2 regions of the Nocardia sp. CA-136227 genome follow, and region 2 is predicted to be linked to the other one. Evidence: riboswitches for the same ligand, from Rfam matches in the RefSeq annotation. Region 2 holds a riboswitch; the other holds the start of a gene.
The links. A riboswitch is a leader RNA that binds a small molecule or an ion and turns the genes downstream of it on or off. The one in region 2 is predicted to bind ZMP and ZTP.
Positions count from the first base shown of each region.

Region 1 (14,836 bases), 2.6 Mb from region 2:
CACGGTGCCTGCGCCGAAAGCGGTCAGGTCGTAGGTGACGTCCTCGGTGAATACCTCGGTCCATCGGTCGAACTCGCCTGAATCGCTCAGATGTCCGTGCAGGGCGAGCAGTTCGTGGATTGCCAGTCTGTCCGCAACCGAATCCGTCATCCCCACACCAGATCACGAATCGGCGCGGTCAGCCACGGATTTTCGCGGCGTTCGGCGGGCGGGCCAGCCCGAGCCGGAGTGCGCGGGCTGGTGCCGGACGGATCAGTCGGTCCAGATGGAGAGGTACCAGAGACCGTCGGCGCCCAGTGTGCATTCGTAGATGTCGTCGCCGGGGACGAGCTGGGTGCCGTCGGGGCGGGTGAAGGTGCCGGTTTCGCCGTCGGCGTCGCAGGCGGCCTCGGTGGGGTAGTTGCCGTCCACCTGCCACTCGGTGTCCTTGCCGGCGTGGGCGGTGCCCATCGCGGCGATCAGGCCGAGGGTGACCAGGGACGTCGTTGCGAGCTTCTTCATATGGTGTTCCTTTTCACGAAAGAGCCCGGTCGACGGTCTCAGGTATGACCGACTGGCCGGGCTGCCACACGATACTTCAGCACGGGGGTCCGACAAATCCGGCAGCGGCCGGACCGCTTGGCGCTCAGCACGTTCCGCTACCGGCTGCGCATGCCGGGGTGGCCGACCTAGTCTGGAGCGATGAGCGGCGACCTTGGTCAGCGGCTGCAATCGGTTCGGAAGCGGCGGGGGCTCACGCAGCGGGAGCTGGCCGCGAATTCGGCTGTCTCGGTGTCTCTGATCCGGAAGATCGAGCAGGGGGAGCGGGACGACACACGGATCGAGACGCTGCGGCGGTTGGCGGTGGCCCTGGGATGCCCGCTGACCGCGCTCATCGGCCCCGCGCCCGGCGCGCCGGAGAGCAGGGACGGCGAGCTGTGGGCCGCCACCAGGCGAGCGATCGATGCGCCTCGGCCGGACGTGGCGGTGGAGCCGCACACGGAACAGGCTGTGGCCGAATCCCTTGTGGCGGCCATGCGGTTCTACCACGACAACCGGTATGAGCTGCTGGCGCGAGTCCTGCCCGATCTGGTGGACGCGAGTGACCGTGTCTCGCCCGTGCTGCGCGCGCGGATTCTCCAGCTGACCGGCTCGGTCATGGTCCAGACACGGCAATTGGGAACGGCGCGCAGAGTGCTCGATCGCGCGCTGGCGGCGGCGCAGGCGAGCGATGATCTACTCGACGCCGCGTCTGTCGTCGTCACGCTGTGCTGGCTGCTCCTGGTGGAGCGGCGATTTCAGCAGGTCGACGACCTGGCGATCGAATGGGCCGACCGGATCGAGCCACGGATCTCGACCGCCACCGAACGCGAGCTCTCCACCTGGGGCTGGCTGTTGTTGCGTGGGTCGGCGGCGGCGATCCGCGACAACCGGCCCGACGACGCCGATGACATGATGCGGTTCGCGCAATCCGCCGCAGTGGCGGTCAAACGCGAACCGATTGGCTATCAGGACTATTGGACGGTCTTCGGTCCCGCCACGGTGGCTATGAAGCGCGTCGAGAACGCGGTCATCGACGACCGGCCCGACCTGGCACTGCGGTTGGCCCAGGACGTACCGCCCGGACTGCGGCCCACCTCCGACAACCGCAATCGGCATCTCCTCGACGTCGCCCAAGCCCACCTCGACCTCGCCCGGCCAGATCCGGCCCTGGACATCCTGCTTCGGCTCTCCGGCGAGGCCCGCCCCTGGTTGATCGAGCAGCGTTTGGCCAAGGACCTACTGGCCAGGCTGATCGGCAGACGCCGAACCCTCAATCCGGAGACGCGCGCCCTCGCCGATCTCATCCGCCTCGAATACTGATCGCTCCGTGGCACTTCCGCTGTCGGACCCCGGAAAGTGCCATTGCCGCAGAATTTCCACGGCCCGATGCTTATTCGGAATCCGCTGGAAGCACACTCGACGATCGAGAGGGCGAGCAATGAACCCCGGGGCCCTGGGATATCTCCGCGAAGGCGTGTCCGGCTCGCGACGGCAGTAGGATGAGCGGCGGATTCGGGCGTTGGCGGAACGGTTCGGGTACGACCTTCGGCGGACGGCGGTGTTCGGGCCGCATACTGATCGGCCGGTGCACCGGTTGCGGGTGCTGGTCGCGAATTTGGGGGTGGACGCGGTGATCGTGCCGAGTCTGGAGCATTTCGAGGGTGGGGAGGTGCCGGGAGAGTTGGTGCGGCGGGCGGATGTGATCACCGTCAGTCCGGAGGAGACGTTCGCGCGGTGGATCGTTCCGCCGGATGCGGTGGCCGACATGTGGTCCCGGTAGGCGGCATGCCATGGACACACCAGCACCCGTTTCGACGAATGAACGGTGGGTGAACCATGATCAATTGGTGCCGTGTCGTTCGATGGAAACAGGTGGGTCGCGAACTTTGATGTCGAAAACGAATAACTCGGCGGCACAGCGGATCTCCGGCAGATCGAGGGGGCTGGTGTGAGACCCCAATTCTCGCGCAGCGTGTTTCTGCGCGGAGCTCTCGGAATCGCGGTCGCCGGTGTAGGTTTCGCGGGGGCCACGCGGCTGCCGACATCGGTCGCGACACCGGATACCGGGTCGTCCGGCGCGAACGCCGGAGACCTGGGCAGTGCTTCGGGATCGGGCAGCGGCAGCGCCGACCCGAAATGGCGTGAGCTGAAAGGGAAACTGCGCGGCCGGGTCGTCCTGCCGGGGGACTACGGATACCCGGGCGTGAAAGAGGTCTTCAACACTCGCTTCGACAACGAGATGCCCGAGGCGATCGTGCAGATCGCCGACGCGCAGGACGCCGCCGCCACCTTCGAGTTCGCGGCCGAGAACGACCTCCTGGTGGCGGCCCGCGCCGGCGGCCACTCCTATGCGGGAATGTCCACGGCGACCGGCACACTCGTCATCGACGTGCGGCGCATGCAGGGCATTCGCGCCGAGGGCGGTAAGGCGGTCATCGCACCCGGCCACACCCTCTACGACATCTATCGCGAGCTGGATCGCGGCGGGCTGAGTCTGCCCTCCGGCATGTGCCCGGGCGTCGGCATCGCCGGTCTCACCCTGGGCGGCGGACTCGGCAACGAGTCCCGCGCCCACGGCCTCACCGGCGACCGGCTCACCGCCGCCACCGTGGTCCTGCCCGACGGCACCATCACCGAGGTCTCCGCCACCACCCGCCCGGATCTGTTCTGGGCCTTGCGCGGCGGGGGCCCGCACTTCGGCGTCGTCACCTCGTTCACCTTCGAGACCATCCCGTCGACGCCGAAAGACGTAGTGCGCCTGACCTTCCAGGGCGACGAGGCGGCGACTGTCATCGCGGGCTGGCAGGAGTGGCTGCGCTCGGCCCCGCGCGAGCAGTGGGCCGATGTCAGCATCGACGCCGACGGCTTGGGCGGCATGCACTGCTGGATGCAGCTGGTCTGTCCCGCGGGGACTTCCGAAACCGTCACCGCCGAACTCGTCGACGCCATCGGCGTCGCCCCCGGCATCGTCGAACCCCGCACCCTGTCCCACCTGGAAGCGGTCCTCTACCTGGCGGGCGGCACCGCCGATCAGCCGCGTGCCGCCTTCACCAACGGCTCCGACATCGTCGCCGAGCTCACCCCCGACACCATCGGACGCATCCTCGAGGTGGTCGCCCGCTTCTCGAGCGTCGGCGGTACCGGCTGGGTCCAGATCAACGCCCTCGACGGAGCGATCCGCGACCTGGCCCCCGACGCCACCGCTTTCCCCTGGCGCGACCACGCCGCCCTCGTGGAATGGGGAGCGTACGAACCCATCCCGCACGAATCGGCGCTGGCCTGGCTTGCCGACGCGCACGCCACCATGGCCCCCGACTCCGTCGGCGCCTACATCAACTACCTCGAGCCGGGCGACCCGCTGTCCCGCTACTACGGCTCCAACTACCCCCGCCTGGCTGAGCTCCGCGGCCTGGTGGACCCCAACAACCGCATCCGCTCGGTCCTGACCGCCTGACCCCCGCCCTCCGGGGCGGGGGAGTCCCCCGCTACTGGTCGAGGGCCTGGATGAGGGTGTTGAGGCCGGAACTGACGGATGCGCGCTGGGCGGGAGTGAGGGTTTCCAGCGCGGCGGCGAAACGCTGGATGCGGGCCGAGGTGAGGCCGGTGACCAGATTGTGGGCCGCCTCGGTGGCGGTGAGCAGCTGGGCCCGGCCGTCTTCGGGATCCGCGTCGCGGGTGAGGTAGCCGCCCTTTTCCAGACCCGTGACTATGCGGGACATGGTCGGTGCGCTCACCCGCTCGATCGAGGCCAGGTCGCCCAGCCGCAGGGGACCCGAGCGGGCGACCGTCGCGAGGGCGGACGCCGCGCCGGGGCTCAGCGCCCCGAGGTCGCCGGAGTGGCGCAACAAGCGCAGCAGGCGGCCGATGGTGTGGTACAGGTCGGCGGCCTCGGTGAGCTGGTCGGGGTCGGCGACGCTCGTGGGCTCGGACAGCGTGATCTCCTCCGTCAGATTCCCTCGCGGGCGGCTTCACGCAATTCGGCCGCCTCGTCCGTGACAGTCGGGCTACCGGCGAACCAGGAGGCCGCCGCGCCGATCAGCATCATAATCGCGGCTCCCAGGAAGACCACGACCAGACCCGAGTGGAACGGTCCGGAGATCAAGTGCGGGAAGAACTCCTGACCGGTGAGCACATCGCCGTGCACGCCGGGGTGGTCGAGAGTGCCGGTGGGGCCGAGCAATTCCTTGATCGGGTTGTAGCCGAGGAAGGCCGCGAACAGGCTGCCCACCGGAGGCATGTCCGAGATCGCCTCGGCGGCCGGCGCGGGCACGCCCTGCTCCTGCAGGCCCGAATTCATGGCGTCGGGCAGCGTATTCGACAGGCCGACGATCATCAGCGAGAAGAACAGGCCGATCGACAGCGCCATACCGCCGTTGAACAGCGTGCCGCGCATACCGGAGGCCACACCGCGCTGCGCGGCGGGCACCGACGACATCACCTCGGCGGTGTTCGGCGACGCGAACATGCCGGACCCGAGGCCGTTGAGGGCGATGACGAGCGCGAACACCCAGTAGTCGAAGTCGACCGGCAGCACGACGAGCAGCACGAACGTCAGAGCGGTGATCAGCATGCCGACGGTGGCGAACAGCCGCGCGCCGTACCGGTCCGACAGCTTGCCCGACACCGGTCCGGCGATGAGGAATCCGACGGTCAGCGGCAGCAGGTAGATGCCCGCCCACAGCGGCGTCTGCTCGAACGAGAACCCGTGCAGCGGCAGCCAGATACCCTGCAGCCAGATGATCAGCATGAACTGCAGACCGCCGCGGCCCAGCGAGGACATCAGCCCGGCGATATTGCCCAGCGCGAACGCCCGGTTCTTGAACAGCGACATATTGAACATCGGCTGCGCGACCTTGGACTCGATCACGCAGAACACGGCCAGCAGGATGATGCCGCCGATCACGGCGCCCAGCACCCACGGGTTGGTCCAGCCGGTCTTCGAATCCCCGTGCGGCTGAATGCCGTAGGTGATGCCGGTCAGCAACGCGGTCAAGCCCAGCGCGAACGTGATGGTGCCCGGCAGATCCAGCGATCCCGGATTGCGCTGGCCATTGTCGTGCAGCGAGCGATAGGACCAGATGGTGCCGATGATGCCGAACGGCACGCTCACCCAGAAGATGGCCTTCCAATCCCACTGCGCCAGTACGCCGCCCATGAGCAGACCGAGGAACGAGCCGGCCACCGCCGCGACCTGATTGATCCCGAGCGCGAACCCGCGTTCGTCGGCCGGGAAGGCGTCGGTGAGGATCGCGCTCGCGTTGGCCATCAGCATCGCGCCGCCGACGCCCTGGATCACGCGCCAGGCGATCAGCCACACCGCGCCGCCGCCGTGCGTGAACGGATCGAACGACAAGGCCACGGCCGCGAAGCTGAACACCACGAACCCGTAGTTGTAGATCTTCACCCGCCCGACCATGTCGCCGAGCCGCCCGAACATGACCACGAGCACGGCCGAGGACAGCAGGAAGCCCATCATCAGCCACAGCAGGTAGCTGACATTGGCCGGTTCCAGGGGGTTGAGCCCGATGCCGCGGAAGATGTCGGGCAGCGAGATCGTCACGATCGAGGAGTTGATGGTGACCATAAGCATGCCCAGCGTCGTATTCGACAGGGCCACCCACTTGTACCGGGGGTGATCGTGCTCGATCCGGAGTCGTCTCCGAATGGTCTGGACGTCACCGGCATCCAATCCGGTGGTAGGGGCCGCAGCCATCAGAGCCTCCCGCGAGTCTACGAACGAACTTCCCCAATATAGTTGCATGTTGCTAACTAACGAAATCGGGCGTGCCTCACTCAGCGGAATGCCTTGCGGTCAAAAACAGAGCGTTGTACGGGTTTCGCGGAGGGGAATTCGAGCACCGTGAGCACTGGACGACGGCGGACGGCGATCATGATTCTGGCGACCCGGCGTGCTGGCGGGCGTGTGCCTGCCGACCGCGCTCGCGGACGCACCCCCGGCCACCGGCAGCCAGTTCATCCGCCACCTCAACGCCGCGGGCGACACCGACCCCGGCATCACCTACACCGTGATAGCCAGCCGCGCCGACCAGGTCTCCACCCCACCGGAGGCCACCTTCCTCACCGCCGGCCCCGAGGCCCCCGTCCGCAACATCCGGGTCCAAGACCTCTGCCCCGCAGACACTTTCGACCACGGCATCCTCCCGCGGTCACCCGCCGTCGACTACCTGGTCGAACAGGCCCTCGACCCCGCCCACTCCGGCGACGCCTGCCCACCCGGCAACTGACCGCGGGCAACCGGAATACGTATCGTGCCGACTTCTCCTGCGCGGCACGGATTCCCGGCTGATCGCAAATGTGAAACCACCGATTCCCGCCGGTCGACACGCGAGCCGCAGCGCACCAGTCCGGCACGATTTGCAGTTACGCTGCTATTCGGGACATGCGCCTGCGGTATCGAGCTCGTACACCTCTTCGAGAACGAGAACAGGATCCGGTTATGCGACATGCGCTCATGGCCTCCGCGGCAGTAACAGCCGTGGCCGGTGTCACCCTGGCGAGCCTATGGGCCTGGGGTGCCGATGCGGTCGGGGCTCAGCCGCCCGGCGGGGACGTTTCCGGCGCGGGAGTGCATATTGTCGCGTCGGTCGACAGCGTCGAGGTGAATCCGCCCGGAAACCGGACACCGAACTTCCTGATGACGTTCTCCCATGCCGCGCAGATGTCGGGCAATTACTCGGTCACCGTGGACGGTGGCCCGATCACATCCGGTCAGGCCGTCGCGGGGTTCATCCTCGGCTGCGGAATCAGCGTGGCCGGCGGCGTCACCGTCGGCATCGAACCCAACCAAGGCCTGGCTGCCGCCATCGCCCCGTCGGTGACCCCCGGGAGCGCCTCCGCCAGCCCGCCGAGCGGGACGGTCACGCCCAGCGCTTCGGTCACCGCGCCCGACATCAGTCTCGGACCCAGTGTGGGCGGGGCGCTGGGTGTGACGGAAGTCTTGACGGCCACCATGGGGCCCGGCCAGGTCACCACGGCGACCACGGCGACCGCCGCCTTGGACAGCGGCACCATGTTCCCGTTCCAAATCATGTTCAACAACGCCGCATTGAACGTCGCGCAGTGCGCTTCGCCGGTGTCCGCGGTCCCCTTCGTCACCACCACGGTGAGCACTGCGCAGGGTGTCATACAGACCACCGGCTACGGCGACCAGTTCACCTTCTGAACCCGGCCGGTCGCCCAGGCCTACTGTGAGGGCAGTTCCGGCCGGGATTTTCCCGGGGCGACGGTGCGGGCGAGAATGCCGAGGGTGGCACGGAGGGCGCTTTCGGGGATCACCGGGAAGATATCGGCGTCCTTGAATTCCTGGGGGACCGCGGACCAGTCGTAATAGGACGTCACGAGAGTGCCCGCTGCGATGGGCTCGAGGTAGTAGCCGTAGACGTGGCCCGGCTCGACTCGGCCGCGAACGGTCCAGGCGATCTGCTTGTCCCGTTCGAATGCGACGATCTCGACCGTCACGTCGTACAGACCGAGCGGGTAGTCGTTGAGAGCCTCGCGATCCATGTGCACGACGAACGTGTCGCCGGTGGCGGTGACGAGGTCTCCGCTGGCCGCCATCAGCATGCCGGAGCTGTCGATGGAAACGTGGCCTTGCGGATCGCTCAGGATGGCGAAGATCTCGGCCGCCGATGCGGCAACGGCCCGCTGCACTCTAAATTGTTCTGACACAACAGGATTCTACGCACCCGCACCGAGGCGGGCGACCCGCCACCCGCTCGGTCCCGAAACCCACCGGAAGCGTGCACTACAGTGGTGTCGCGACTGGCGTGACGTGGACAAGACCACGAGGAAGCGCATAATCGGAGCGTCGTCCGCCTGGGTGCTCCCGAACTCGAGTTCGGGAAGTGGGCACCATCATGGATCTTCGGTACGGCATGAATCCCCATCAGCGAGCCCGCGTGGTCGACGGCAGCGCCGAACACATTCGCGTGCTGCACGGTTCCGCGTCGCTGATCAACTACCTCGACCTGATCAACGCCTGGCAGCTGGTCGCTGAGGCACAGGCCGCGACCGCCCGGGTGGCGGCAACCTCGTTCAAGCACGTCTCACCGGCCGGGGCGGCGCTCGACGGGGAGCTCGACGAAACCCTCCGCGAGTCCTGGGGTTTGGGTGACACCGGCCTCGGACCGGTTGCCGCCGCCTACATTCGCGCTCGCGACGCCGATCCGCGCTCCTCGTACGGCGACATGATCGCGGTGTCCGCGCCCGTGGACGACGAACTGGCCGACCTGCTGGGCGGCGTGGTGTCCGACGGCATCATCGCGCCGGGCTACGCGCCCGGGACCGTCGCGAAGCTGGCCCGCAAGAAGGGCGGCCGCTTCCTGGTCGTCGAGGTCGATCCCGCGTACCGGCCGCCGGAGACCGAGAGCCGCACCGTCTTCGGCGTCATCCTCGAGCAGGACCGTGACCGGCAGCCCATCACCGCGGAGCTGATCCGGGTGGCCGATGGGCCCGCCCTCACCGAGGCGGTGGTCTCGGACGCGCTGCTCGGCATGATCACCGCCCGCTACACGCAGTCGAACACGGTGGTCCTGGTGCGCGACGGCATGACCGACGGCGTCGGGGCGGGCCAGCAGTCCCGGGTGGACTGCACCCTGCTGGCCGGGGCCAAGGCCCGCACCTGGTGGAACCGCCGTCACCCGGCCATCCGCGCGCTGCCACTGCCCGCGTCCCTACCCCGGCAGGAGCGCCTGAACTGGCGGATCGCCCTCGCCGCAGGCACTCTCACCGCCACCCAGCACACCGAACTCGCGGACCTGCTGACCAAGCCGACCTCCGCCCCCGACCTCAGCGCCTGGACGCGTCAGCTCTCGGGCCTCACGCTCGTCTCCGACGGCTATCTGCCCTTCCGCGACAATGTCGACGTCGCCGCCGCCCACGGCGTCACCGCGATCATCGAACCCGCCGGAGCCCTGCGCGCCGACGCCATCATCGACGCCTGCCGCGAACACCGGATCACCCTCGCGCGCACCGACCTCCGCATGTTCCACCACTGACCGGTTTCCCGGCGACCGGCACCTGACCGCGGCACAAGCGATGCCGCAGTCAGCGTGGCCGGGTCGGCAGGACCGGGGGGACGAGCGTCGGTAGGCGACTGTAGGGGAAGGTGGGCTGGACGAAACTGGGGCGGTCGAGGGTGAAATTGGGCTGTCGGGCGGGCGGGTCCGTGTGGGGCTCGCGTAGCGCCATGGCGAGTACGAAGACGAATATGCCTGCTATGGCCACCGCCGCCAGCATGATCAGGTTGGATTCGCGCTTTCCCGGTTCTGCGTATGGCGCCGGGCGGTGGGGGACGTTCCTCGTTCGAGGGGCGGATGGTGCCCGCGGCGGTGGCGGCGGACGGTGAACCGGCTGCGCGGCATAGGGCGCCCCACCGGCCTCGCGCAGCACTGTCGGCAGCGTGTACTCGATGCCGTCGAGCATCGAACCCAGCACATCCGACTGCACGCGGTCCAATAATTCGCGGCGTTGCAGGCCGCTGTGCAGCGCGCGGGCGGCCGCCGCGGACTCATCGGCGATCAATCCGAGAACGACCAACCCGACGGGAATCGGCCAGAGGCGGTACCGGGTCGCCAAGCGGCCGGAGACATCCAGGGCGATCGCGCACTGATCGGTGAGGCGCGCGTTCTCCCACCGGCCCGCGCCGCGGCTCGGGCGGTCGATCATCCCCTTGCGCTCGATCGCATCGGCATCGCCGGTGTCCAAGCAGATTCGCGACCAGTCACCCGATCCGTCCGCTCGCATCAATGCCACCAGCAGGTCACCCGTGTCGACGGGAGCCGGAGCCCTGGCGACCGCGGCCAGTCGCAGCGCGACGACCACCGTCGTATGGAAGCGGGCACCATCGAGTACGCCAGCCATGAATCATCTCCCCCGGCTGGGCCGAAAACCGGAGTACGTACCGCTCCGTTTGCGAGGAGAGTACAGCGTCGACAGTGTCCTGTCAGGGAATATTCGACGACCTCAGACACCACGAAATGCTTTGTCGCCGACTCGATCCGGGTCCGTGATGTGGGAGAGGAACAGACGCGCGGCGGGGGTGGGGGTGCGGGTGGTGACGGCGTGCCAGGGGCGGGTGAGGGGAGTGCCCTCGACGGGCAGGATCTCCAGGCGGCCGGTGGCGAGATCGGCGGCAACGGCGTCGGAGTGGATGAGGGTGATGCCGAGACCCTCGCGTGCGGCGGCCAGGGCGGCGCCGTGGGTGCCGAGAGTCAGTGTGGGCGGATGGATTTGGAGGCGGTCGAAGAGGGCGAGGGTGGTGTCGCGGGTGCCCGAACCTTTGCCACGCAGGAGCCAGGTGGCGTCACAGGGGTCGGGCCAGCGGGAGGGCGCGCCGACGACGACGAGTTGGCAGGGGCGGCGGGCGCGGGTGACGAGGCCGGTGTCGCGGGGCGGGCGGCCGGCGACCACGAGGTCGGTTTCGTGGTGGGTGAGTTCGAGGAACAGGACGTCGCGGGGGTGGATCGACAGGCCCAGTTCGATGTCGGGATACCGGGTTCGGAACGATGCCAGCAGGTGGAGCAGGACGTATTCGCCCGCGGTGGCGACGACGCCGATGCGCAGCCGGCCGGTCTCGGCCTCCCGGACGGCGGCGTGCGCTTCCTTCATCAGACCGAGGATGCTGCGGCAGTAATCGGCGTACACCCGCCCGGCTTCGGTGAGCGCGATGCCGCGCCCGGATTTGGTCACGAGTTTCGCGCCGAGTTGTTTCTCGATGTGTGCTACGGCCGCGGAGGCGGCGGCCTCGGTGATGTGCAACTGGGCGGCGGCGCGGCGAATGCTGGAGTGCTTGGCAACGGCGAGAAAGGTTTCCATGCGCACCGCGCTCACCGTACCCATACTCAACGGTAGCAAACCCGACGAAAAGGTTGAGCGAGAACAGAAACAATCGAATTGTTTGTCGTTAACGGGCCCGTCATCCTGGGAATCGCAAGTGACCCAACCCGGTTCGCAGGAGGAAAGATGGCCGGATCTGACGATGATCAGCGCAGCCGGTGGGATCCGGGCGTGCAGTCGTATGCGTCGATGGGATACTACAACCCGGACTACGAGCCGAAGGACACCGACGTCCTCGCGGTGTTCCGGGTGACGCCCCAGGACGGCGTCGACCCGATCGAGGCGTCGGCGGCCGTCGCCGGTGAATCCTCCACCGCCACTTGGACAGTCGTCTGGACCGACCGCCTCACCGCGCACAACCGGTACCAGGCCAAGTGCTACCGCGTCGAGGAGGTGCCGGGTCGCCCGGGCGAGTACTTCGCCTACGTCGCCTACGATCTGGACCTCTTCGAGGAGGGCTCCATCACGAACCTCACGTCCTCGGTGATCGGCAATGTATTCGGTTTCAAACCGCTGAAGGCATTGCGGCTGGAGGATATGCGTATTCCCGTGGCGTATGTCAAGACCTTCCAGGGTCCGCCGCACGGAATCGTGATGGAGCGCGAGTACCTCAACAAATACGGCCGACCGCTACTGGGCGCGACGGTGAAACCGAAACTCGGGCTCTCCGCGCGCAACTACGGCCGTGTGGTGTACGAGGCCTGCAAGGGCGGACTCGATTTCACCAAGGACGACGAGAACATCAACTCGCAGCCGTTCATGCGCTGGCGTGACCGCTACCTGTTCGCCATGGAGGGCGTCAACCGCGCCATCGCCGAAACCGGTGAATTGAAGGGCCATTACCTCAATGTCACCGCCGCCACCATGGAGGACATGTACGAGCGCGCGGAGTTCGCGAAATCGCTCGGCAGCTGCATCATCATGATCGACCTGACGGTCGGCTACACCGCCATGCAGTCCATCTCGAAGTGGGCGCGCACCAACGGCATGCTGCTGCACCTGCACCGGGCCGGGCACTCCACCTTCACCCGCCAGAAGACGCACGGCGTCAGCTTCCGGGTATTGGCCAAGTGGTGCCGGTTGATCGGCGTCGACCACCTGCACGCGGGCACGGTCATCGGCAAACTCGAAGGCGACCCGCACACCGTGCGCGGCTTCTACGACACCTTGCGCGACAACCACATCCCCACGAACCCGGTCAACGGCATCTTCTTCGACCAGGACTGGGCCAGCCTGCCCGGCGTCATGCCGGTCGCTTCCGGCGGCATCCACGCAGGCCAGATGCACCAGCTGCTGGACCTGTTCGGCGACGACGCCATCCTGCAGTTCGGCGGCGGCACCATCGGACACCCTATGGGCATCGCGGCGGGCGCGGAGGCCAACCGGGTCGCGCTCGAAGCGGTGGTCAAGGCACGCAACGAGGGTCGCGATCTGCTCAAGGAGGGCCCGGACGTGCTGCGCCGCTCCGCCGAGAGCTGCCGCCCGCTCGAGGTCGCCCTGCAGACCTGGGGTGACGTCACCTTCGAATACACCTCCACCGACGCCCCCGACGCCGTCCCCACGGCCTCCCGCTGAAAGTCGAGCCACCATGCATCTGCGCCAAGGCACCTTCTCGCACCTGCCGGACTTCGACGACACCGAGATCGCCGCCCAGGTCCGCTACGCCCTGCTCAACAACTGGCCGGTGTCGATCGAGTACACCGACGATCCGCACCCGCGCAACAACTACTGGGAGATGTGGGGCCTGCCCCTGTTCGATCTGGACGAGCCCGACGGTGTGCTCGCCGAGATCAACGCCTGCCGGGCCACGTTCCCGCGGCACTACATTCGCGTCAACGCCTACGACGCCTCCTACGGCCGCCAGACCACGGCGCTGAGCTTCATCGTGCAGCGCCCGGCCGACGAACCCGGTTTCCGCCTCGACCGCACCGAGGGCGCGGACCGCAGCCAGCGCTACGGCTTCCACGCCTACTCGTCGGATCAGCGATCCGGCCAAAGATACGGCGGCTGAACATCTTTCGGATCAGGAGGTTATCGTGAGCTCGGAACACCCCGCGGCATCGGACGGCCGGCAGCCTGCAGCCGGCCGCCCGGCGGGCGGGTTCCAGATGCATCGGCCCGGGGCCACGAGCCCCGGCCCGCTGCGCGGCACGGCCGCCGACGCGTCTCCCCGACCAGAGGACACCGTGGCGGCCGGCCACCTACTGGAACCGCTGGCCGACGACGCCGTCCTGGACCTGTCGACCGACGTCGCGGGCAAGGACGTCGAGGACACCCTCACCCGCCTGGACGCCGAACTGGTGGGCCTGGCCAATGTCAAACGCCGGGTCCGCGAGATCGCCGCCCTGCTGCTCATCGATCGCGCCCGCCAGCGCTTCGGCCTGCAGGCCACCCGCCCGACCATGCACATGAGCTTCACCGGCGGCCCCGGCACCGGCAAGACCACCGTGGCGCTGCGCATGGCCGAGATGCTGCACGCCCTCGGCTACATCCGGAAACCCAAGGTGCACACCGTCACCCGCGACGACCTGGTCGGCCAGTTCATCGGCCACACCGCGCCCAAGACCAAGGAGGCGCTCGCGAAGGCGGCCGGGGGAGTGCTGTTCATCGACGAGGCCTACTACCTGTTCCGCCCCGAGAACGAGCGCGACTACGGGCAGGAGGTCATCGAGATCCTGCTGCAGGAGATGGAGAACGAGCGCACCAGCCTGGTGGTCATCTTCGCCGGCTATCCCGACCGGATGGACACCTTCTTCTCCGCCAACCCCGGCCTGTCCTCGCGGGTTGCCCACCACATCGAGTTCCCCGACTACACCCACGAGGAGCTGCTGGCCATCGCCGAGCTCATGGTGCGCCAGGAGAACTTCCGCTTCGATCCCGAAGCCGCGCAAGCCTTCTCGCGCTACCTGGAGCTGCGCATGGCCCGCCCCCGCTTCGCCAATGCCCGCAGCGTGCGCAATGCCCTCGACCGCTGCCGGCTGCGGCAGGCCAAACGCCTGGTCGAACTGCATCGGCCGGTCGGCCGCACCGATCTGATCACCCTGACGGACAGCGACGTCCTCGGCAGCAGTGTGTTCACGGACGCCCTCGCCGACGAGGGGGCATCTCCATGAGGGAATGAGAGGGATTGTGCCCGAAGGATTGAAGACCCTGACCCGGTACACCATCGAGCAGGAGCACAAGCATCCCGGCTCCTCCGGGGAGTTCTCGGCGCTGCTGAACGTGCTCGCCACCGCCACCAAGATCATCGCGAATCAAGTGACCCGGGGAGCGATCGTCGGCTCCCTGGGCGCCTCCGATGCCGACAACCTGCCGGTCACGGTGCACCGCAAGATGGATGCCATCGCCAACGACATCATGGTGTCGGAAAGCCAGTGGACCGGACCGCTCGCCGCCCTGGTGTCGGAACAGATGCGTGAATGCCATCAGGTGCCCACCGAGATCCGGCGCGGCAAAT
Region 1 is NZ_CP192081.1:3,910,405-3,925,240, forward strand. It holds gene ACQP06_RS17980 (nuclear transport factor 2 family protein) at 1-150, opposite strand, end outside; gene ACQP06_RS17985 (hypothetical protein) at 253-501, opposite strand; gene ACQP06_RS17990 (helix-turn-helix domain-containing protein) at 682-1,842, shown strand; gene ACQP06_RS17995 (hypothetical protein) at 2,042-2,302, shown strand; gene ACQP06_RS18000 (FAD-binding oxidoreductase) at 2,471-3,976, shown strand; gene ACQP06_RS18005 (MarR family winged helix-turn-helix transcriptional regulator) at 4,008-4,370, opposite strand; gene ACQP06_RS18010 (MFS transporter) at 4,469-6,235, opposite strand; gene ACQP06_RS18015 (hypothetical protein) at 6,432-6,767, shown strand; gene ACQP06_RS18020 (MspA family porin) at 6,980-7,705, shown strand; gene ACQP06_RS18025 (polyketide cyclase) at 7,726-8,211, opposite strand; ZMP/ZTP riboswitch at 8,291-8,371, shown strand; gene ACQP06_RS18030 (hypothetical protein) at 8,400-9,539, shown strand; gene ACQP06_RS18035 (hypothetical protein) at 9,589-10,404, opposite strand; gene ACQP06_RS18040 (LysR family transcriptional regulator) at 10,507-11,382, opposite strand; gene ACQP06_RS18045 (form I ribulose bisphosphate carboxylase large subunit) at 11,506-12,954, shown strand; gene ACQP06_RS18050 (ribulose bisphosphate carboxylase small subunit) at 12,968-13,390, shown strand; gene ACQP06_RS18055 (AAA family ATPase) at 13,416-14,492, shown strand; gene ACQP06_RS18060 (class 1 fructose-bisphosphatase) at 14,509-14,836, shown strand, end outside.
Region 1: another riboswitch for ZMP and ZTP. It lies ahead of ACQP06_RS18030 (hypothetical protein); the one in region 2 lies ahead of glyA (serine hydroxymethyltransferase).

Region 2 (14,836 bases):
GAATTCCAGGCGGGTGTCGGTGCCGACGTCACCGGCGAACACGCAGCCGCGGGCGATGCCGATGCCCACCTCGAGTTCGCCGAGCGCGGCCACCTCGTCGCGGATGCGGCGGGCCGCCTTCAGCGCGGGGGTGGCATTGTCGTCGAGGGCGATGGGCGCGCCGAAGATGCACAGCGCCGCATCGCCTTCGAACTTGTTGACCAGACCGTGGTTGTCCTCGGTGGCCGCGACCACGATGGTCAGCAGCCGGTTGAGCTTGGCCACGAAGTCGTGCGGGGCGAGCTCGGTGGCCAGCGCCACCGAACCGGTGACGTCCACGAACAGGGCCGTCGCCTCCCGCATGTCGCCGGTGAGGCTGGGGCTGCCGGACAGCGCCCGCTCCGCCACCTCGTCGCCCACGTGCCGCCCGAAGACGGTCCGCATGCGCTCGCGCTCACTGAGATTGGCGGCCAGCTCGTTCACCGAATGCTCGAGCCGACCGATCTCGCTGGTGCTGTTGATGGTCACCCGCGCCTCGAGATCGCCGTGCGCGATCCGGTCGAGCGCGTCACGCAAGGTGTGCATGGGCGTGGCCACCGCGCGCGCCAGCGCCGCCGTCGCCACCACGCCCGCGGACAGCCCGACGATGGCCAGATAGATGCCGGTCCGGATGCGGTCGTCACTGTCGGTCGACGGATCGGCGAGCACGGTGATCAGCATGAGCAGCGGCACCGCGCCCGCCACCGCGAAGGTGACCAGCACGCGCGCCAGCACCGTATTGCTCCAGTGCGCGGTCTCGTCGAGCACCTCGGCCACGACCGGAATGGTCGGCCGGATCAGCCGGTCCACGATCAGATAGGTGAGCGCCGCCGACTCCAGTCCGCCGAGGGTGAACATCGACAGCACCACCGGGAAACCGCGGTCCTCGGTGGCGTGGGCGAAGATGGCGGCCGCCACGATCACGCCCGGCAGCCAGATGGCCAGCGCCCGGATGGTGATCGCCAGCGGTAGTCGCAGCAGTCGCCGGGCCTCGTGTTCGGTGGGCGGCCGATGCTGGTCCAGCCAGCCGAAGTAGTGCCGCCGGTCGCGCACCGCGAGCACGATGCCCGCGAGGGCGCCGATGGCCGGATAGATCGACACCCCGATGAAGGTGGAGATCCAGTTCGAACCGAGCCGGCTCAGGAAGCCGCTCAGGAACAGTTCGGTGGTGATCACCGCCAGGCCGCCGAGGTTGCACGCCATGACGACAGCAGACAGACCCCCCGGCGCCCGCAGCGCCCACAGGATGAGTCTGCTGGTCACGTCGCAGACTCTAGGGAACTTTCGGCCGAGATTGCACCTTTGTGGGGAATTACTCGATCAGCTCAGCAGGACCAGCCAGACCGCGACGTAGTGGCACAGTGCCGCGATCACCGTTGCGGCGTGGAAGAACTCGTGATGGCCGAACACCTCGGGCCACGGATCGGGCCAGCGCGCGGCGTACAGGATGCCGCCCACGCTGTAGGCGATGCCGCCCGCGAGCAGCAGAATCACCGGCGTCCAGCCGACATTGCCGATGAGCGTCCCGGCCACCGGGACTATCGCCCACCCGAGCAAGAGATACAGCGGCACCCCGACCCAGCGAGGGGCGGTGGGCCACAGCATCTTCAGCGCCACCCCGGCCAGCGCGCCCGCCCACACGATGGCGAGCAGCACGTTCCCGGCGGTCCCGCGCACCCCGAGCAGCGCGAACGGCGTGTAGCTGCCCGCGATGAACAGGAAGATCATCGAGTGGTCGGCCCGCTTCATCCACATGCGGGCGCGCGTGGTCTTCCAGTTCACCCGGTGATAGGTGGCGCTGATCCCGAACACCCCGCACACGGTGATGCCGTAGACCAGCGTCGACCACGCGGCCTTCCCGGACACCGTGCTCGCCACCGACACCAGCACGATCACCGCGATGGCGGCGACACCGACAGCCCAGGCATGGATCCAGCCGCGTAGGCGGGGCTTGATCAGGGTCAGTTCGTCGCGGACGGTTTCGATGAGACCCACCGGTTCGACGGGCTGCACTGCCTCGGCCATTAGTTTCCTCCTCGGTAACCTACGGTACCGTAGGTTAGATCGTTCACGCCCGTCGAGTGGGTGTCGTCACCAAGGGCCTCCCATGTTTCGCGGCTATGTCCCGGTCGCTCCGCCAACCGTTCCGGGGGCGTAGGGTTGCGGCCGTGAAGTTTGTGGGTCAGGTGCGTGGACTCCCATATCGCGTATACGAGGCACGGCTGGCCAGGCAGCTGGCGGGTAAGCAACATCCGCGGCACGTCGCCGTGATGTGTGACGGTAATCGCCGCTGGGCCAGGGAGAACGGGTTCAGCGACATCTCGCACGGCCATCGGGTCGGTGCGCTGAAGATCGCTGAGCTGGTCGGCTGGTGCGGTGAGGCCGGCATCGAGATGGTGACCCTCTACCTGCTCTCCACCGAGAATCTGGGCCGCGATTCCGACGAGCTGGAGACCCTCTTCGAGGTCATCACCGACGTCGTCGACGAACTGTCTGCGCCGGAACAGGATTGGAGCGTCCGCATCGTGGGCGCGCTCGATCAGCTCCCCGCCGAGTTCGCGCGGCGACTGAGCGAGGCGGCCAAGAGCACCGAGGGCCGCACCGGCGTGCACGTCAATGTGGCTATCGGCTACGGCGGCCGCCAGGAGATCGCCGACGCCGTCCGCTCCCTGGTCCGCCAGGAGATGGACGCGGGCGAGACCGGCGAGGATCTGGTGCAGTCGATCACCGTCGACGCCATCGGCCAGCACCTCTACACCTCGGGCCAGCCCGACCCGGATCTGGTCATCCGCACCTCCGGTGAGCAGCGCTTGTCCGGATTCCTGTTGTGGCAGAGCGCCTATTCGGAGATCTGGTTCACCGAGGCGTACTGGCCGGAGTTCCGGCGGGTGGATTTCCTGCGGGCCCTGCGTGATTACGCGGCCCGGCACCGCCGCTTCGGCGTGTAGACAACAGTCGGTCAACGGTTCCGTTGCAGTGCAACGGCTTCGACGTTCGCGGGACGGTCGCTGCCGTACCGTCTGGTGGTATGAGCGAGCTGCGTGAGGACTCGAGTGGTCTAGCGGAATCCCAGGTCGTCGCGGTGCCGTACCTGAGCTACGAGGAATTCGGGCGGAGATTCCTCGAGTACGCCGCCTCGCCGGAGCGGATCGCCGGGGCGTTCGGGAAGCTCACCGGGGAGGCCTTCGAATTCGGGCCGATCGGCGCGGGACCGGGCAAACTGGCCAAACTCTCGGCGACCGTGCGGCTCGGGCAGCCCCGGCTCAATCGCGAAATGGACGACATCATCTCGTTCGACCTGGTGATCCCGCTCAAGGTCGACCTGCTCATCGACCTCGCGGTGGACCGCTACCCGTTCCGGGTGGACGGCACCATCCACCTGCATCTGACCGTCCGCACCGCCGAACCTCTGCGGGTCCTCATCGAGATCGCCGACCCGCAGCCCAGCAATGTGCGGATCAATGTGGCCAGCGCCACCCGCCGCGGCGAGCTGCTGCGCATCATCGCCAGCGTGGATCACGAGATCCGCCGATTCGTGGCGCGCTACATCGCCACCGAGATCGAGAAGCCGCACATCAAGGCCGCCACCGACATCGATGTGGGCGCGCGCCTGGACGCCGCCTGGACGCTCTGACCCATCACCTGGACGTTCGGACTCACCGCCCCCCACCCTGTGCCTCGCTGCGGACACGCAGCGAGGCACGAGATTCAGAGCTTCCTGAGCCGCAGCCGGTTGATGGTGTGGTCGGAGTCCTTGCGCAGCACCAGGGTCGCGCGCGGCCGGGTCGGCAGGATGTTCTCCACCAGGTTCGGCCGGTTGGTGTTGTGCCAGATCTCCTTGGCCTGGTTGGTGGCTTCCTGGTCGTTGAAGTTCGCGTAGTGGTGGAAGTGCGAGTTCGGGTCCTGGAAGGCGGTCTTGCGCAGCGACAGGAAGCGCTGCACGTACCACTTCTCGATGTCCTCGATGCGGGCGTCGACGTAGACCGAGAAGTCGAACAGGTCGGACACCATCAGGCGCGGACCGGTCTGCAGCACGTTGAGGCCCTCGACGATGAGGATGTCGGGCTGGCGCACGCAGTGGTATTCGCCGGGCACGATGTCGTAGGCGATGTGCGAGTAGACGGGCGCGCACACCTCGGACGCACCGGATTTCACCTCGGTGACGAATCGCAGCAGCTTGCGCCGGTCGTAGGACTCCGGGAAGCCCTTGCGGTGCATGATGCCGCGCCGGGTGAGTTCGGCTGTCGGGTACAGGAATCCGTCGGTGGTGACCAGATCCACCCGCGGATGGTGGTCCCAGCGCGCCAGCAGCGCCTGCAGCACACGCGCGGTGGTGGACTTGCCGACCGCGACCGAGCCCGCCACGCCGATGACGAACGGCACCTGACGGTCGGGGTGGGTCTCGCCGAGGAAGGTGGCGGTGGCGGCGAACAAGCGCTGCCTCGCCGCGACCTGCAGGTGGATGAGTCGGGCCAATGGGAGGTAGACCTCGGCGACCTCTTCGAGGTCGATCTGCTCCCCGAGACCGCGCAGGCCGACCAGTTCTTCTTCGGTCAGCACCAGGGGAGTCGCCTTGCGCAGGGTGCGCCACTGCTTGCGGTCGAATTCCACGTAGGGGCTGGGCTCGCTCATCCGTGCCATTACTCGTGTCCTTGCATTCGACACTCGTGTCCTCGGATCTGACACTCGCTCCGCGTCGCCAACACTCCACGCATAGCCGAATTGTGCTCGGCTCCAACATCGAGGTGAACACCAGGTGTTGCTACTGGCCGGTAACCAGAGTGAGATAGGCGACATCACAGCCGTCGGGCGTGTCGGGTGAGGCTGCGCGGCACCGGGATCCGGGCCGCTCGCGCGCACCGCATCCCCTAGGGTCGAGATATGGCAGCGCATCCCCTGGTGACCGAGTATCTGCGGCTGGGACTGGCCTTCGACCGGCTGGAGGAGGGGTTCGTCGACGCCTACACCGGTGACCCGGCCCTGCGGCGCGAGGTCGAGAACGCGCCCGTGCCCGAACCGCGCGAGCTCGCGCACCGGGCCGCGGGCCTGCGCAAGGAACTGCCCGACGCGGGCCTGTCCGACGAGCGGGTCGAATTCCTCGACGTCCACCTGCGGGCGCTGGAGTGCTCCGGGCGCAAGTTCGCGGGGGAGGACATCTCCTTCGTCGACGAGGTGAGCGCCTACTTCGACGTGGACATCGCCCCGGGCGACACCGAGGACTACCGCGAGGCGCACCGGCAGCTCGACGAGGTGCTGCCGGGCGACGGCCCGCTGCTGGATCGCATCTCCGCGCACCGCCGCCAGGACGAGATCCCGCCCGAACGCCTGCGGGAATGCGTGGCCGCGTTCTCCGGCGCGCTGCGCGAGCTGGTCCGCGACCGCTACCCGCTGCCCGAGAACGAGCACGTGGAATACGAAGTGGTGGGCGACAAGCCGTGGTCGGGCTTCAACTACTACCTGGGCGACTACCAGTCCCGGGTGGCCATCAACTCCGATCTCAAGCAGCACCTGTCGCATCTGCCCGGGCTGATCGCGCACGAGTCCTACCCGGGCCACCACACCGAGCACTGCCGCAAGGAGGCCGGACTGGTCGGCGCCGGGCAGGACGAGCAGACGCTGTTCGTGGTGAACACCCCGCAGTGCCTGATGGCGGAGGGGCTGGCCGATCTGGCCCTGAAGTCGATCGTGGGCCCGGGCTGGGGCCGCTGGGCGCAGGAGATCTACGCCGATCTCGGACTGCGTTTCGATGGTGAACGCGCCGAGCGGATTTCGACGGCGTCGGCGAACCTGTTGAGCGTCCGCCAGGATGCGGCGCTGTTGCTGCACGACCGCAAGCGTGATTCGACCGAGGTCGCGGAGTATCTGCAGCGCTGGAGCCTGGTCACGCCGGAGCGGGCCACGCAGTCGCTGCGCTTCCTGTCCTCACCGCTGTGGCGGGCCTACATCTCCACCTATGTGGAGGGCTATCGACTGCTGGGCGGCTGGCTGGATCGGGCGGGCGATGCCGCCGAGCGGTCCGAGCGGTTCCGCCGTCTGTTGGACGAACCCCTCACACCCGGCGCGATCCGCCGCATGTGAGGGGTACTCCCCGAAAAGTCCGGAAGGGTCAGGCACCCCAGGCGTTGCAGGACGCGCCGCCGCTGGAGGCGGTGCACAGGGTGCGGAGCAGGGTGAACAGGATGTCGGTCGGGCCACCGGTCGCGATGTTGAACAGCATGTGATGAATCCTCGAAATGTGAGTAGGGGCAAGGACACTGACCCATCTGGGTCAGTCGTGCGTCACCTTACCGAGATTTGTTGCTCCGCCATAGCCTGGATCTGTGATTCTGTCCACTCGAAGGACTGTTAACGCGGTTGGCTAGGATGGGAGGACCGCGACTGGCGCACTCGAGGTGGAAGTAACCACCGGGAAGCACCCCAAGTCCGGCACCGCGCGCCTGGGTGCCTGGCGATCCCCGAATCCCGATTCGGGGGACCCGGACGACGGAGGTGCGCCATGCACGATTCCCTGAACCCACTGACCGACTCCGCGGCGGCGGCCAATACACTCGGCGGCGTGACGACCCAGACGAGCGCCTCTGTGAACAGCCAGTCCCTCGCCGAACTCGACCCCGAGGTCGCGGCCGCGATGGGCGGCGAACTCGCTCGCCAGCGCGACACCCTCGAGATGATCGCCTCGGAGAACTTCGTGCCGCGCGCGGTCCTGCAGGCGCAGGGCAGCGTGCTCACCAACAAGTACGCCGAGGGCTACCCGGGCCGCCGCTACTACGGCGGCTGCGAGAACGTCGACATCGTCGAGGATCTGGCCCGCGCCCGCGTCAAGGAGCTCTTCGGCGCCGACTTCGCCAACGTCCAGCCGCACTCGGGCGCGCAGGCCAACGCCGCCGTCCTGTCCGCGCTGATGAACCCGGGCGAGAAGCTGCTCGGCCTGGACCTGGCCCACGGCGGCCACCTCACCCACGGCATGCGCCTGAACTTCTCGGGCAAGCTGTACGAGGTGCACGCCTACGGCGTGTCCAAGGAAGACCACCGCGTCGACATGGACGAGGTCCGCAAGATCGCCCGCGACACCCGCCCGAAGGTGATCGTCGCCGGCTGGTCGGCGTACCCGCGCCACCTGGACTTCGCCGCCTTCCGTGAGATCGCGGACGAGGTCGGCGCGTACCTGTGGGTCGACATGGCGCACTTCGCCGGTCTGGTCGCCGCCGGGCTGCACCCGTCGCCGGTCCCGCACGCCGACGTCGTGTCCTCCACCGTGCACAAGACCCTGGGCGGCCCCCGCTCCGGCCTGATCCTGGCCAAGCAGGAGTTCGCCAAGAAGCTGAACTCCTCGGTCTTCCCGGGCCAGCAGGGCGGCCCGCTCATGCACGCCATCGCCGCCAAGGCCGTGGCCTTCAAGATCGCCGGCAGCGCGGAGTTCGCGGAGCGTCAGGCCCGCACCATCTCCGGCGCCAAGATCCTCGCCGAGCGCCTGACCGCCACCGACGCCAAGGACAAGGGCATCACCGTCCTGACCGGCGGCACCGACGTCCACCTGGTGCTGGTCGACCTGCGCAACTCGCAGCTCGACGGCCAGCAGGGCGAGGACCTCCTGCACGAGATCGGAATCACCGTGAACCGCAACGCGGTTCCGTTCGACCCGCGCCCGCCGATGGTCACCTCCGGTCTGCGCATCGGCACCCCGGCCCTGGCCACCCGCGGCTTCGGCGACGAGCAGTTCACCGAGGTCGCCGAGATCATCGCCGCCGCGCTGACCGGCTCCGGCGACCTGGACTCCCTGCGTCAGCGCGTCTCCAAGCTGGCTCAGGACTTCCCGCTGTACGACGGCCTCGAGGACTGGCGTCTGCTGGGCTGATCCCCGCCGAACGGCCGAGCGCCCGCCGCGATCTCACGATCGCGGCGGGCGCTCGTCGTTTCAGAAGGTCCAGAACCTGCGCGGGCCGCCGGTGAGCTGGGGCGCGTCGGCGGAGACGGTCGCGATCAACTCCTTGGGATGCGGGTTGACCCAGTTGCGCTCCGTCGAACCGTCGCGGAACACGACCGTGGGCACGGTCTCGTTGCCGTCGGCCACCGAGCGGACGAACGCCGCCGCGTCGGGGTCCTGCCAGATGTCGATCTCACGGTGAACGATGCCGTGCCGGTTGAGGACCCGGCGCATGCGCGAACAATAGGGGCAGCCGGGACGCCGGTAGACGATCAGCTCCGCGGTGGCATCAGCGCTCATTCTCGGAGTGTAGGACCGCCGCGACGGAACGGCCTATGCTGCAAGGGGATCGGAGGCGGGGATGACGACCACCGTTTTGCTGCTGGGATTGAAGTCGGCCGTGGTGGACGAGGTGCGCGAGCGCGTCGGCCTACCGGAGGTCGACATCCACGCGGGCACCGGGCCGGCCGATCTGCGGGACATGTTGGCGCGCACCCCGATCGACCACGTGATCATGGGTGCGGGCCTGGACCTCGAGGACCGGCTGAGCATCGTGCGCGCCGTCTTCGAATCCAGTGACCGCACCACCGTCCACATGAAGGACTTCGCCTCGGGGCCGCAGGGATTCGCGCCGTTCGTGCGTGCCGTGCTCACCGGACTGCACGGCACGCCGACCGGCTGAATTCCGCTGACGCCTCAGGCGTGCTTGGTGAGGTAGTCCATGTACATCGGCCGCAGCACCTCGCCCAGTTTGCCTTCCCCGGCGTGAAAGTAGTCGTCGAGCAGGGCCGCGGTGTTCCAGATGTCGACCTCGCCCTCACCCTGTTTGCCCGCCGCCACCTCGGCGCCGGGAATCGCCTTGAGCAGCTGCCACAGGAATTTGACGTCGCCGCGGCGGGCGGCCAGCTTCACGGCGCGGTCGTGCAATTCCTTGGTGGACAGCGTCGCCAGATCCGGAGTTTCGGCCATGGTCTCGACTGTAATGGAGCACATGACACAGCAACCGGGATACCGGGTCAAGCGCGTCTACGACGCCCCCGATGCCGCCGACGGCCACCGCGTGCTGGTGGACCGGCTGTGGCCGCGCGGCATCAGCAAACAGCAAGCGGCCATTGACGAATGGGCCAAAGACGTGACCCCGTCGAACGAACTTCGCAAGTGGTATCACGCCGCGCCGGAGACACGCCGTGCCGAGTTCGAGCGCAAGTATCGAATCGAGCTCGGGGCCGATGCGGCCCGCGAAGGTCTGGCGCACCTCCGGGAGGAGGCCGCGACCGGTCCGTTGACCCTGGTCACGGCTACGAAAGAGCCGGAGCACAGCCATGTCCCGGTACTTCTCGCGGAATTGGGCGAAACACCCTAACGGGACTCCCGTTAACCCGATCTTCACGAATGCGCCCGATAGTCCGGCGGCCGGATCGCGAATTCGGCGGTAGCGTCGGGGGTGCGGGCCGCGTAGGTGTGGCTCGTACGGGAGGTCCTGATCGTGACTGAGCAACTCAGTACGAGGGGGCCGGCACCCGGCCCTCGGGTCGTACGACCCCAAGGCTGACCGGCCCAGCGAGAACGCTCGCGCGGTGTCGCGCGAGTGGCAAAGGAGCCCACCGTGACTGATGCACGCTCCGTCAACGCTCCCACCAGGGACGCCGGCTCTGACCAGAGCCCGCGGCCCACGACACGGGGAGTTCGCGCCTCGCAGTTGTCCGATTCCGGACCGAAAACCTTCGTAGTCGACACGTCGGTGTTGCTGTCCGACCCCTGGGCCCTGACCCGCTTCGGCGAGCACCACGTGGTGCTGCCGCTCGTGGTGATCAGTGAGCTCGAGGCCAAACGCCACCACCACGAACTCGGCTGGTTCGCTCGCGAGGCGCTGCGCATGCTGGACGATATGCGCTTGGCGCACGGTCGGCTCGATCAACGGGTGCAGGTCGGCACCCAGGGCGGGACACTCCAGGTGGAGTTGAACCACACCGACCCCGCGGTACTGCCCGTCGGATTCCGCACCGACAGCAACGATTCCCGCATTCTGGCGTGCGCGCTCAACCTGGCCGCCGAGGGCCAGCGGGTCGCACTGGTATCCAAGGACATTCCGCTCCGGGTCAAGGCCGGTGCGGTCGGCCTGCAGGCCGAGGAATACCACGCCCAGGATGTCGTGATCTCCGGGTGGACCGGCATGGTGGAGCTCGAGGTGGCCACGGCCACCGTCGACAAGCTCTATGCCGATTCGATCATCGATCTCGACGAGGCTCGGGACATGCCCTGCCACACCGGGATTCGCATGGTCAGCCCGCGCGGCAGCGCCCTGGCCCGGGTCACGCCGGACAAACGGGTGCAGCTGGTGCGCGGCGACCGGGAGGCGTTCGGACTGCACGGGCGCTCGGCCGAACAGCGGATCGCGCTCGATCTGCTGCTGGACGAGAGCGTCGGCATCATCTCGCTCGGCGGGCGGGCCGGTACCGGTAAATCCGCGCTGGCGCTGACAGCCGGACTGGAGGCGGTGCTGGAGCGCCGCACGCATCGGAAGGTGGTGGTGTTCCGCCCGCTCTACGCGGTGGGCGGGCAGGAGCTCGGCTATCTGCCGGGCTCGGAGAGCGACAAGATGGGGCCGTGGGCGCAGGCCGTCTTCGACACCCTGGAGGGGCTGGCCAGCCCCGAGGTGATGGAGGAGGTGCAGGCGCGCGGCATGCTGGAAGTGTTGCCGCTCACCCACATTCGCGGGCGCTCGCTACACGACTCCTTCGTGATCGTGGACGAGGCGCAGTCGCTGGAACGCAATGTGCTGCTCACCGTCCTGAGCCGGTTGGGCAGCGGATCGCGGGTGGTGCTCACCCACGACGTGGCCCAGCGCGACAACCTGCGGGTGGGCCGGCACGACGGCGTGGCCGCGGTCATCGAGAAGCTCAAGGGGCACCCGCTGTTCGCGCACGTCACCCTCACCCGCAGTGAGCGGTCGCCGATCGCGGCGCTGGTCACCGAGATGCTGGAGGAGTTCGGACCGAATGCCTGACATTCGGTAGGTAGTCGACCCGCCCGGCCGGAGAGCGACGCGCTCTCCGGCCGGGTGCGGTCACCGAGAAGTAGCCCGGCCGATCCGGGGCGTCCCGCGCGGGCGTCCCGGACCCGGGAACGGCCATAGCGAAGACGAAATACTCGCGAATATCCCCGCGGTAGCCGATCTGCCGCTAGGTTGTTCGCGTGCACAACGTTTTGGCCGATCGGGACCTGCTGGATTCACTCGCCGCGGAGGTGGAGAACAACCTCACGCGGCATATCGACGCCAGCCCGGAGTGGCAGCCCCACGACTACGTGCCGTGGTCCGACGGCCGCAACTTCCAGGCCATGGGCGGAACCGACTGGGACCCGGCGCAATCCGAGCTGAGCGAGGTCGCCAAGACCGCCCTCACGGTGAGCGTCCTGATCGCCGACAACCTGCCCTCCTACCACCGTGAGCTGGGCAAGTACCTGCGCACCGGCCCGTGGTGGCGGTGGGTCGGCCGTTGGACCGCCGAGGAGAACCGGCACGAGATCCTCATCCGCAACTTCCTCATGGTCACCCGCGCCGTCGACCCCATCGCGCTGGAGCGCATGCGCATGGCGGCCATGACCGCCAGCTTCAACCGTCCCGGCATGCACCTGCTCGAGGTGCTCGCCGTGGCCGCCTTCGAAGAGGCCGCCGCCGCCGTCCGGCACCGCAATACCGCCCGCCTCGCCGACGACATCATGGTCGCGTCCATCGCCGACCGCCTGGCCGCCGACGACGAACTGCAGGCCGTCTTCTTCGCCAACCTGATCTCCGCCGCCCTGGACCTGGCCCCCGACCAGACCCTGCGGGCCATCGCCAATCGCGTCGCCGACTTCCAGGTGCCGGTGATCGAGCTGTCCGACGGCCGCTCCAGCGACGAGGTGCTGGCCGCGGCCGGGATCTACGACCGCGCCCAGGAGCCCGAGCTGGTGTTCGGACCGCTGCTCGAGCAGTGGAAGGTGTTCACCCGCACCGACCTCGGCGAGGACGGGGAGAAGGCGCGCGCCGAACTGGCCCACCTGCGCCCCTGAACCAGCCGACGCGGGTGGATCGGTCAACGCGCCTGAACGGCGGCCGCGACCGAACCGCCTGCCGCGCCCCGGAATCGCCGGGGCACCCAGCCTGACGCCGCGCCTCGTGCGCGGTTTCGATGCCGACGCCCGCCGCGAGAATCGTGGCGGGCGTTGTGCTTTCACGGGGCAGCCGTTGCGCCTTCGCGGTTCAGTGCGGGAGTATCGCGCGCACCACGCCGGTCGCCGTGCCGCGCAGGACGTTCTCCCACGAGAAATGGTCGTGCCACAGCGTGATGCGGCCATTGCGGAACTCGAAGGTGCCGCACACCCAGAACGCGATCTCGATCGGGCCCACCCGCAGGTAGTCGGTGCGCTCGGTGAGCACCACCCCGTCGTCGGTCGCGGCGATGTGGTGCATATCGGCCCGGAAGCCGAAGCGCGGGTTGTTGAACAGGCCCAGCACCCAGCGCACCCGGTCGATACCGCGTACGTCGGGCAGTGAGGTGTTCTTCCAGACGATGCCCGGGTCGGCCAGTTCGAGGGCCTCGGGCACGATGTTCATCTCCAGCGCGGCGAAGAATTCGCGCACGGTGGTGACCGGATCCTGCTTCAGCTCGGGTAGCTCCGCCATCTGCCGAGCGTAAGCCGAATCAGGGCCGCGGCACAGACATTCCCGGCAACTACCGCCGTGTCGCGATGAGCGACGCCACCCCGTCCAGGATGCGCTCGATGCCGTAGTCGAGGGCATTGTCGCGGCCCGCCGTGGCCGCGCTCTCGGTACCGGGGACCGCTTCGGCGAGCGCGACCGCCGCGTGCGGGAAGCGGTCGGCCTGGGTGAGGAACACCGCGGTCATCTCCCGCGCCAGTTCACCCTCGAGGTCCACGCCCGCGGTCCCGGTCTGCAGGCCCATCCCGCGCACGTGGTTGAGCAGCAGGACGACGGTGTCGAGGCGTTCCGCGTGGGTCAGGCCGCTGCGGTCCAGCACGGCGAGAGCGGTCTCCAGCCAGGCCAATTCGTTGGGGCCCATCACCCGGACGCCGGTGGCCAGTTCATTGAGCCACGGATGGGCGACGGCATTGCCGAAGAAGGTTCCGGACCACTCCCGCAGGTAGGCCCGCCACGACTCCGGATCGGCGGGGTCGGTGTGGTTCTCCGGCGGCGAGCTCAGCGCGGCGTCCAGCATGAGCGCGGTGAGCTCGGTCTTGCCGGGGACGTAGCGGTACAGGGCCATCTTGGCGCAGCCGAGCCGTTCGGCGAGCCGGGCCATGGACAGGCTGGCCAGGCCTTCGGCGTCGGCGAGGTCGACCGCCTCGGCGACGATCCGCTCGAGGGTGAGCGAGGGTTTGGGCCCGCGCCGGGGGCGGTCGGGGGTGCCCCAGAGCAGTTCGCGGGTGGTGGGTGCCGGCATGGTCGCCATCCTTCCGGATTTCTGGGTTGACACCTAACTGCGTCCACCATACTCTATTAATCATCAACAGCGTCCGACGGACGCAGTTACTGAAGGGGTCATCATGCGCAACACCACCGTCCTCGTCTCCGGCGCCAGCGTCGCCGGTCCCGCCCTCGCCTACTGGCTGGACCGCTACGGCTTCCAGGTGACCGTGGTCGAGAAGGCCCCCGCCCTGCGCACCGGCGGACAGGCCATCGACTTCACCGGCGAGACCCACATGACCGTGCTCGAGCGGATGGGCGTGCTCGCCGACATCGAACGCCGCCAGACCGGCAAGACCGACATGGTCATGCTCGACGAGTCCGGGCAGCAGCGGGCCCTCATCTCCGGCGATTTCACCGGCGGCGACATCGAGATACTGCGCGGCGACCTGGCCGCGATCATGTACGAGCACACCGCCGACACCTGCGAATACCTGTTCGGCGACACCGTCACCGCGCTCACCGAGACCGCCGACGGCGTGGACGTCGAATTCGCGCACGCCCCGGCCCGGCGCTTCGACCTGGTCGTCGGCTGCGACGGAATCCACTCGCGGGTACGGAAACTGACCTTCGGACCCGAATCCGAATTCCTCGCCTACCGGGGTTACTACTACGCGCTCGCGGGCGCGTCGCTGTGGGAGGACGCCGACGCCCCGCGCGAGCGGGCGGTGTCCCACGGCTGGACCGCGCCCGGGCTGCTCGCTGTCAACGGCGGGGCGAAGGCCGCGCAGATGTACATGTTCGCCTCACCCGAACTCGATTACTCGCGAGACGATTTCGACGAGCAGCGCCGGATCGTCGCCGAGAAGTTCGCCGGCATGGGCGGCGACGTGCCCGCCATGCTGGCCGACCTCCCGCACCTCGACGGGTTCTACCTGGACTCGCTGAGCAAGGTGACGATGAAGAACTTCGTGTCCGGGCGCGTGGCCCTGGTCGGCGACGCCGGGTACGGCAACACCCTCGCCGGATTCGGCACCGGGCTCGCCGTCGTCGGCGCGTACGTCCTGGCCGGGGAACTGGCCGTCGCCGACGGCGACCACACCGTCGCCTTCGCCCGGTACGAGGACATCATGAAGCGCTACCTGCGCAAGGCCGACGACGCCCGCCCCGGCCCGTTCCTGGCCCCGAAAACCGCCCTGGGCCTGCGTCTCCGCAACTGGTTCCTGGGATCCTGGGCCTTCGACATGATGCTGAAGTACGCCGATTCCGCGAAGAACGACATCGAATTGCGGGACTACCCGGCCCTGGTCTCCCACTGAGCCGGCCGCCGTGGGTTCAACGCCAGGGCCCGAACAGCCCGTTCGCGTACTCGGTCAGCGCGTTCTGCAGGAACGGCCCGAAACTCACTCGGGCCACACCCAATTCGGCGAAGTACTCCCGCCCGCCCTGGGTGGGGATGCCGATGGAATTGATCGGCAACGGCAGTT
Region 2 is NZ_CP192081.1:6,526,717-6,541,552, reverse strand. It holds gene ACQP06_RS30395 (adenylate/guanylate cyclase domain-containing protein) at 1-1,281, opposite strand, end outside; gene trhA (PAQR family membrane homeostasis protein TrhA) at 1,339-2,043, opposite strand; gene ACQP06_RS30385 (isoprenyl transferase) at 2,139-2,966, shown strand; gene ACQP06_RS30380 (hypothetical protein) at 3,047-3,652, shown strand; gene coaA (type I pantothenate kinase) at 3,727-4,659, opposite strand; gene ACQP06_RS30370 (DUF885 domain-containing protein) at 4,900-6,096, shown strand; ZMP/ZTP riboswitch at 6,383-6,468, shown strand; gene glyA (serine hydroxymethyltransferase) at 6,575-7,873, shown strand; gene ACQP06_RS30360 (glutaredoxin domain-containing protein) at 7,934-8,242, opposite strand; gene ACQP06_RS30355 (hypothetical protein) at 8,304-8,624, shown strand; gene ACQP06_RS30350 (hypothetical protein) at 8,639-8,911, opposite strand; gene ACQP06_RS30345 (DUF488 domain-containing protein) at 8,925-9,305, shown strand; gene ACQP06_RS30340 (PhoH family protein) at 9,642-10,949, shown strand; gene ACQP06_RS30335 (acyl-ACP desaturase) at 11,138-11,995, shown strand; gene ACQP06_RS30330 (limonene-1,2-epoxide hydrolase family protein) at 12,186-12,608, opposite strand; gene ACQP06_RS30325 (TetR/AcrR family transcriptional regulator) at 12,658-13,386, opposite strand; gene ACQP06_RS30320 (FAD-dependent monooxygenase) at 13,490-14,668, shown strand; gene ACQP06_RS30315 (isocitrate lyase/PEP mutase family protein) at 14,685-14,836, opposite strand, start outside.